2 linked regions of the Roseimicrobium gellanilyticum genome follow. The protein of the gene in region 2 interacts with the protein of the main gene of each other region in a pairwise test. Links are inferred from orthologs where the notes say so. Each region holds a gene or a part of one and is shown on either strand. Other genes may lie near its edges.

Region 1 (4,343 bases), on a different replicon or contig from region 2:
AGGGTTTGCGCGAAGGCGCTGGAGGCAAGGGCGAGCAAGCCGCAGGCGGCTGCAACAAAGGGCAGGGGGTGGAGGCGTCGCATGAGGAGGAAGAGTAGAGGCGGGAGATGGGGGCAAGGCAACGGGAAGGGAAGAAAAATCCTTTCAACGCAGGGAATTCGCCGTGGAAAAAATCAGGCGCGTTTCGGGAGATGTGCCAGAGTCGCGCGCACTCTTCTTTTCTTCCCCCAATTCACAAAAAGATGCCCAGCGCGTACCAGTCCCTGAAGTCCGACTTGAAAGGCAACGCCCAGCACTGGCTGGTGACCGGAGGGGCGGGGTTCATCGGCTCGCATGTGGTGGAGCGTCTGCTACGGTGGGGGCAGCGGGTGACGGTGCTGGATGACCTGAGCGCGGGGAGGAAGGAGAACCTGCAACTCGCGGCCACGGCAGCGGCGGAAGGTGGCGGCACGCTGCGCATGGCCCACTTTGTGGAGGGAGACATCACGGATGAGCAGAAGTGCCTGCACGTGATCCAGGGCATGGATTACGTGATCCACCTCGCGGCCATGGGTTCCGTGCCGACCTCGATGGAGAAGCCGGACCAGTGCCATGACACGAATGTGACCGGCACGCTGAACATGCTGCTCGCGGCGAAGAAGGCGGCGGTGAAGCGCTTTGTCTTTGCCAGCAGCAGCGCGGTGTATGGCGACATTGTGGCGGATGCGAAGGTGGAGCGAAATATCGGCCGCCCGCTGTCGCCCTATGCTGCGAGCAAGCACGTGAACGAGATCGAGGCGCAGTGCTTCTTCATGGCCTATGGGCTGCAGACGGTAGGGTTGCGTTTCTTCAATGTCTTCGGCCCACGGCAGAATCCGAATGGCGCCTATGCGGCGGTGATTCCCCAGTGGATCTCCGCGATGAAGGCGGGACGCAATGTCTTCATCAATGGCGATGGGGAGAATACCCGCGACTTCTGTTTTGTGCGGGACGTGGTGCAGGCGCTCCTGCTCGCGGCGACCACGGAGAACGAAGCGGCCTATGGTGAAGTCTTCAACGTGGGCCTGGGGAAGGCGACGAGCCTGAATGAGCTCTTCGCAGTCTTGCAGACGGAAGTGCAGTCGCAGACCGGAGTGGAAGTGCCGGGTCCGGTGTTTCGTGAGTTCCGTCCTGGAGACATCCGTCACTCATGCGCGGATGTGACGAAGGTGAAGGAACTGCTGGGCTTCGAGCCGGAGTATACGGTCGCGAAGGGGCTGAAGGAGACGGTGGCGGGGTACTGATGGGGAGTGATGGAGTGATGGGGTGAGCTTCCAACGCATCTCACCCTTCATTCAAGCACTACTCCATTACTCCAGCACTCCATCGCGCTCACCCGCGTATCACCACAGCGCCATCGCCGGCGCCGAGCTCGCGCATTTTGTTGACGCACTGGATGAGTGTGTCCGCGGCCTTTTGAGTTTCCTCCATGGTGTTGAGGCGTGACCAGGAGAAGCGGAGGGTGCTGTTCGCGTGCTGGGCGTCGTAGCCCATGGCTTCAAGCACGTGGGAAGGGTGGAGTGCGCCGGTGTGGCAGGCGGAACCGGCGGAGCAGGCGACGCCGCGCTCATCCAGCAGGATGAGGAGTCCGGGGGCATCGATGCCGGGGAAGGTGAGGCTGCTGGTGGTGCCGAGGCGATGGGCGCTCTCACCATTCACGATGGTGCCCGGCAGTGCGGCGCGGACTTTGGATTCAAAGGCATCGCGCATCTCGCGCACCTTCACATCGCCACCGGAGGCGAGTTCTTCGCGCATGAGCTCTGCAGCTTTTCCGAGCGCGACGATGTGGGGCACGTTCTCCGTGCCACTGCGGCGTCCGCTTTCCTGGCCGCCGCCGAGCATCCATGGCTTGAAGCGCACACGCTTGCTCACATAGAGAGCGCCGATGCCCTTGGGCGCATGAAACTTGTGTCCTGCGAGGCTGAGATAGTCCACCGGCAGGTCCTTCAGCGAGATGGGCAGCTTCCCCACAGCCTGCACGGCATCCGTGTGGAAGAGCACACCGCGGTCGTGCACGAACTTCACAATCTCCTCGATGGGCTGGATGACGCCGGTTTCATTGTTCACCCACATCACGCTCACCACGGCGGTCTGGCCTGGCTGCACGCAGCGAGTCCACTCCTCGGGGTGCACGGTGCCGCCTTCATCCACATCCAGGAAGGTGGTGGGATTGCCCTCTTCCACCCAGCGTCTGGCGACTTCCAGCACGGCGCTGTGCTCGGTCTTCGCCGTCACGAGGTGGCGGCGATGTGGCGTGTGCAGCGTGAGCGCGGAGAAAATGGCGGCGTTGTTCGCCTCTGTGCCGCAGCTCATGAAGATGAGCTCCTCCGACTCGCAACCGATGAGCGTGGCCACCTGCTCGCGCGCGTGCTCCACGGCCTTCCGCACCTGGCGCGCCGCGCGATAGGAGGAGGACGGGTTCGCGTAGTGCTCCGTGAGGTAGGGCAGCATGGCCTCCACCACGCGGGGGTCGATTTGCGTGGTGGCGTTGGAGTCGAGGTAAATCATGGGGTGGATCCGCCGATATCAAAGGATTCGACATCTGGTGTCGAGAGGTTTGCTCGAAACTTGCGCGACAAACGCAAAATTAGACGGGGTGCCGCCCTGAAATCTTCACGAGACCCGCTGAGTCTCAGAATGATGCAATCTGCAAAATGCCGGTCGAGGCGATCACGCCGACTTGCTTCAGGCTCACGAAGAGGAGCTCGGCCATGCTCACGCGGTCTTTTTTGCGCAGCTTCCGAAGGTGACCGAGAAGCTCCAAAAGAAGAGCCCGCTCCCGCTCTTCGCGCTCCGGGAGGTCATCCACGATATCTGTGATGGCAATCTCCAGGGACTTCACATCATTGCCCGGTGCCAGGGCCATGAGGTAACGCCCGGCGCTGACCTCCACGAGATGCAGGAAGGGAATGCGGCGCAGCAGGGCGCTGGGTCCCACAACCAGAAGGCCGATGTCCGCCACCATTTCCACCACCTCCACCATGGAGCGCGGGGATTCATCCTTGCCCAGAGCGGACTTGGTGAGCTTCACAATCGCCTGGCTGCGGTCGCGGTCGATTTTGAGGAGATCGTTCAGCGTCTCCTCGGGCAGGGTGAGCGTGATCGCACGGCTGGGCACGCCGAATTTGGGAGGTCGCCCTCCGGCAGGACGTCTCTTGGCAGGTTGTTTTTTCGGGGCGTGCGCGTCGGGGGTCATCACAGGGAATAAACATTACGACGCATCCTCGCCATCCTCCGCAGATTCTTCCTGCCGGGGATGGTTGGCTGCTTCGGCGTTGCGTGCGAGGCGGGCGGCGTAGAAGCCGTCGCCACCGTCATCGCCGGGCTGGAGGCGGAATTCTTCCTCCAGCGTCCACTCGTCGCCATGCTTCTGCAAAAAGGCTCGCACCTGATCTTCGTTCTCGCTGCGGAAGATGCTGCACGTGGCGTACACTAGCTTCCCACCAGGGCGGGTCATGCGGGAGTAGCGCTCGAGGATATCCGCCTGCAAGAGGGTGAGGCGGGTGAGCTCCTCGGCATGCAGCTTCCACTTCGCATCGGGATTGCGGCGGATGACGCCGAGGCCGCTACAGGGTACATCCAGCAGCACGCGGTCGGCAGTTTCACGCAGACGCTTGATGGTCTGGGAGCCTTCGATGACCTTCGTCTCGATGGTATCCGCTCCGGCACGCGCGGCGCGTTTGCGCAGTTCCTTGAGCTTCCACTCCACCGTATCGAGCGCGACGATGCGGCCCTTGTTTTTCATGAGGGCGGCGAGGTGCAAGGACTTGCCTCCGGCACCGGCGCAGCCATCCACCACGCGCATGCCGGGGGCGACCTGGAGGAAGGGTGCGATGCGTTGCGAGCCTGCGTCCTGCACTTCGAAAAGGCCGTCCTTGAAAGCCTGCGTCTGGAAGACATTCTGGCGCTTCGTAAGCACGAGGGCATCAGGCAGCTCTTCACCCACGGGGCGGGATTCATAGCCCTCCTCTGTCAGCGCATGACAGACCTTGCCCGCGGCGGCCTTCAGCGTGTTGGCGCGGAGGAAGACGGGCGCGGGCTCATTCAGCATGGCCAGCGCATGCGGCCAGTCCTCACCCAGCTCGTCAGCTCCACGGTCGTGCAGCCAGTCCGGGAACGAGGCTCGGATGGCGGCAGGCACGGTGCGGGCGCGGCGACGCTGGAGCTTGTCCGTGTTGATCTCCTGGCACTCGGGCCACCCGGGGAGGGAGCCGTGCTTCTCAAACCAATAGACCGACCAGACCTGCCAGAGGCGGGTGGCATCCAGCGCATCCTTTTGCAGGTACTCCTCCGCAGGCAGGCCGGCGAGGTGCCAGTACCAGCGC
Region 2 (4,189 bases):
CCAGCTTGCTGAGGAACTCGGTATCCGCTGCGAACTCGCCGGAGAGCGGGTAGCGCGTCATGGCCAGGAAACGCAGCAGCGGCGTGGAGCCGAAGACCTCGCGCAGGGCCTGGATGAGCGGGAAAACCAGCAGGCGGGTCACCCGTCCGTACATGCGCTCACGCACGCGTCCGTAGTAGCTCTTCGCAAACACATAACCCATGCCGGGGTGGGCCACCGGCAGGCAGAGGCGCCAGAGCATGGACCGGTCATAGTTCAGGATGTCGCTGTCGTGGCAGACGATGACGCCGTTGTGTCCCTCCGCCAGCAGGCTCGCGATGCCCATCCAGACATTGCTGCCCTTGCCATGGCCATGTTTCAGGCCGGCGAAGCGTGCCACGGTGCGGTGCAGTGCATCCAGCTCGGGGCCGTCATTCCACAGTATCTCGTGGGCGGTGCCGGAGAGGTGCTTGTCGAAGTACTTGCGCGCCTTCGCATAGCCCTTCGCATCCATGTCATTCATGCTGAAGATGACCTTGGATAGGTAGGGCACGCTGGACAGCTCCTTGAGCATGCGCGGCAGGGCCTTGCGTTCGATCTCGGCGTACAACGCGGGGATGACGAGGGCGATGGGCTTGGTGTCAGCGAGTTCTCTGACCAAGCCTTCACGTTCCTCCAAGTCCGTGTCTGCGAGATGGTGCAGGGTGGGGAGGAGAACTGGCTGGTGAAAGTCTGGCATCCGTGGGGGGCGGGTAGCAAACGACTATGATGACAGGGATTGCCTGGTTTTGAAAGGCTGGAATGTCACTAGATCAAGCTCGCGGGGTCGGTCTTGGCGCTTCCGTTGCTCCGGCGTTCTTCCTCGATCACCTCTGGGGACACCCCACTTTCATCCAGTGCCGGATCGTTGCCTTCCTCAATTTCACGCCGCCATTTGCGGGAGACCCACGGGCGCACCAGTCCGTAGCCGAGATAGCTCACGAAGAGGACGGAGGGCATCCACTGCCAGTACGCCACGGTGAGGGCCAGCACGATGATGCTGATAAGCACCCAGTGGAACGAGCGTCGGGCGCGGAGATTCAGTGACTTGAAGCTGGGGTACTCGATCTTGCTCACCATGAGGTAGGAGAGCAGGACCATGAGGAAGGGCAGGGCATACTTCCAGCGACCGATTTCGCGGTTGTTTCCGTCCAGCCACAGCAGCATGAGGGTGAGGGAGACAATCACGCCGGCCGCCGCCGGGATGGGACAGCCGCGGAAGGAGGTGGAGGCCTTCTTGTCCTTCTGCGGCATGGCCGCAAGGCAATTAAAACGTGCGAGGCGCATGGCGCCGCAGACGAGGTAGATGCAGGCAATGAGCCAGCCGAGGCCCCGGGTGGCCTCCATCTCTTCAAACTCCTTGAGCACAATGTCATGCACCAGCAGGGCAGGGGCGATGCCGAAGCTCACGATGTCCGCCAGCGAGTCGAACTCACGCCCAAAGTCTGAGCTCTGGCCGCTGAGACGGGCCAGGCGGCCATCCAGCAGGTCAAACACACAAGCCGCCAAGATGAAACCGATGGCCCAGAGGTAACGTGAGTGATCATCCTCATTCTGAAAGCGTCCCACAATGTGCAAAATAGCCATGAACCCGCTCAGCAGGTTGCCTGCGGTCATCAGATTTGGCAGCACATAAATGCGCGGTTCGCGATCACTCTCGGACATCCCAAGAGTGTAATCGCATTCCGCATGGATGCGCATCTTTTTTACGGCAGGCGAGGCGTTGACCCCACCCCCGGAGAGCGTACTCTGGATATCGACCGATTCACATGACTGACACTGCCACAGCCGAAACCCTCCCGCCGCTCTCGGGGGATACGACCATGGGGGAGCTGCTCCGGCTCTATCCCGGCGCCCAGCGCGCGCTCTTTGCGAAGTATCATATCGGTGGGTGCCGCAGTTGCGGATTCCAGCCCACGGAGACCCTGGCACAGGTGTGTGAACGGAATGAGAACATCCCCGTGGCTGAGGCCGTGGAGCACATTCAGGAGAGTCACCAGGCGGATACGAGCATCCAGATTTCTCCGGCGGACTTCGCGAAGCTGCGGAGTGAACGGAGTGATGTGAAGGTGCTCGACGTGCGCACGCGTGAGGAGCATGAGGCGGTGGCCATTCCAGGGGCGGAGCTCGTGACGCAGGAGCTGGTGCAGGAGGTCTTCACCTCGTGGGACAAGAATGCACCGCTGATCATCTACGATCACACCGGTGATCGGGCGTTGGATGCCACGGCATACTTCCTGGGGCACGGATTTGCCGAGGCGAAGTGCCTCACAGGCGGTATCGATGCGTATTCCGTAGAGGTGGATCCCTCGCTGCCGCGCTACCGCGTGGAGATTGAGTAGTGTGCCGCCATTCCTATATTCCGTTTCCCCCCTTTTCATGAACGAAGACGCACTCCAGCAGGCCATCGCCAATCCGCAGAATCTCGGTGAGATGAAGGACGCCGATGCCGTGGGCACCGTGGGCAGCCCTGATTGTGGCGACATGGTGCGCATGTGGATCAAGTACAAGGAGAAGGACGGCAAGAAGGTCATCGACAAAGCGAGCTTCCAGAGCTTCGGCTGCCAGACGGCGATTGCCGTGGCGAGCATGGCCACGCAGCTCATCAAGGGGAAGACCCGTGAAGAGGCACTGGACATGAGCGCTTCCGAATTGTCTGCGCCGCTCGGACCACTGCCACCCATGAAGATTCACTGCGGCCAGATGGTGGAAGGCGCCTTGAAAGCCGCGCTGGACGCGGAAAATGCCGAACGCTCAGGCGTGACTGCTCCGGTAAAGCCGGAGGTCGACGCGACGCCCACCCCACCTCAAGCGGCCACACTGCATGATGCCCTGGCGAACGCAGGCAAGCAGGTGGGCAAGATCAAGATTGTCATGCAACCTCCTGCGCCGGCACCCGCGAGCCCCCAGCCTTGAGCCGCGCGTATCTCACTCTATACAGGCAGTCATTTCTCTCCTAGTTCTCTTTCCCAACACGACAGACATGCATTCCGACACCACCCTTACCCGCGAAGTAGAAGCCATCCAGATTCCCAGCGGTGACACCGTCACGTTGCCAGCGGGCACGCGCGTGATCATCACGCAGGCACTGGGCGGTACGTACACGGTGGCCACGGACCACGGCCTGGCACGCATCCAGTCGAAGGACGTGGATGCTCTGGGCATCGACCCCGAAGAGGAGAAAAAGGCGGAAGCGCAGTCTTCCTCGAACATTCCCGACGATGCCAGTGACTTGGAGGTGCAGGTGTGGCACCAGCTTCGCAATGTGTATGACCCTGAGATTCCGGTGAACATCGTGGACCTCGGCCTCGTGTATGGCTGCGAAGTGCAGCAGGACGAAGAGGGCAAGAACAAGGCGATTGTGAAGATGACCCTCACTGCACCCGGTTGCGGCATGGGCCCCACGATTGCCGCGGATGCCCAGTCGCGCATCATGACCATTGAAGAGATGGATGACGCCGCTGTGGAGCTGGTCTGGGAACCCGCGTGGAATCAGAGCATGATCAGCGACGAGGGGAAGATGAAGCTGGGGATGATGTGAGCCCGCACAGCGGGAGTCACCTGAATTCACTAGCCGCAAAAAAACGCAAAAGGCGCAAAAAAGGAAGGGCGCTTGGGATGTGAAGACCTCGTTTGAGGCGGCATGACTCAGCAGCAGACCCTTTTGAGTTTTTTGCGTCTTTTTGCGGCTAAATCAGAGTGATTTGCTCTCACCTCCCATCTCCAGTCTGGTCTGGAGCGTGCCACCTTGCGCGAAGCGCTTTGGAGTGCGTGTGCGTAGCACCGCTTTGACGCGTCTCCTGATTCACCAAAGCCGCCCTCATACGATGTGCGGAAGGAATTTGCAGAATCTTTTTGCCATCGTATATCCGGCTCAATTCCCCCTTCCGTGACCGATTCCAACCAGCCACCCGTCCATTGGCTCCATGCTCCGCCGCATCGCCTGGAGCCGAAGGGTACTTACATGATCACGTCAGGCACGTACCTGAAAGAGCATCTTTTCCGAGGTAAACAGCGCCTGGACTTCCTCCACGACACTCTGCTGAAGACCGCCATCGAGCAAGGTTGGCAGCTCGAAGCATGGGCGGTATTTCCCAATCACTATCACTTTATCGCGAGGCGTCTGCCATCTCACTTTGATTCTACCACTACCCTGAAAGAGATGGTTTCT

Evidence for each region. Proteins that work in one complex are often made in the same cells at the same time.
Region 1: the proteins of DES53_RS02705 (region 2) and DES53_RS10475 interact in binary tests that used the Escherichia coli proteins (3 or more experiments, as listed by UniProt). The link is inferred for Roseimicrobium gellanilyticum from one-to-one orthologs.

The regions. Positions count from the first base shown.
Region 1 is NZ_QNRR01000003.1:118,150-122,492, reverse strand. What follows is about bases 439-3,409. They hold DES53_RS10475 (cysteine desulfurase family protein), read right to left. Parts: upstream 2,527-3,409; coding sequence 1,351-2,526; downstream 439-1,350. Other genes in these bases: DES53_RS10465 (RsmB/NOP family class I SAM-dependent RNA methyltransferase), read right to left, coding at 3,230-3,409; DES53_RS10470 (hypothetical protein), read right to left, coding at 2,651-3,136; DES53_RS10480 (SDR family oxidoreductase), read left to right, coding at 439-1,262. Also shown: DES53_RS10485 (DUF6807 domain-containing protein), read right to left, coding at 1-83; more of DES53_RS10480, read left to right, coding at 243-438; more of DES53_RS10465, read right to left, coding at 3,410-4,343. UniProt on the Escherichia coli protein: Master enzyme that delivers sulfur to a number of partners involved in Fe-S cluster assembly, tRNA modification or cofactor biosynthesis. Catalyzes the removal of elemental sulfur from cysteine to produce alanine.
Region 2 is NZ_QNRR01000001.1:694,785-698,973, forward strand. The notes cover bases 1,349-4,165. They hold DES53_RS02705 (iron-sulfur cluster assembly scaffold protein), read left to right. Parts: upstream 1,349-2,397; coding sequence 2,398-2,934; downstream 2,935-4,165. Other genes in these bases: pssA (CDP-diacylglycerol--serine O-phosphatidyltransferase), read right to left, coding at 1,349-1,719; DES53_RS02700 (rhodanese-like domain-containing protein), read left to right, coding at 1,788-2,360; sufT (putative Fe-S cluster assembly protein SufT), read left to right, coding at 3,002-3,559; DES53_RS02715 (REP-associated tyrosine transposase), read left to right, coding at 3,908-4,165. Also shown: DES53_RS02690 (glycosyltransferase family protein), read right to left, coding at 1-718; more of pssA, read right to left, coding at 787-1,348; more of DES53_RS02715, read left to right, coding at 4,166-4,189. UniProt on the Escherichia coli protein: A scaffold on which IscS assembles Fe-S clusters. Exists as 2 interconverting forms, a structured (S) and disordered (D) form. The D-state is the preferred substrate for IscS.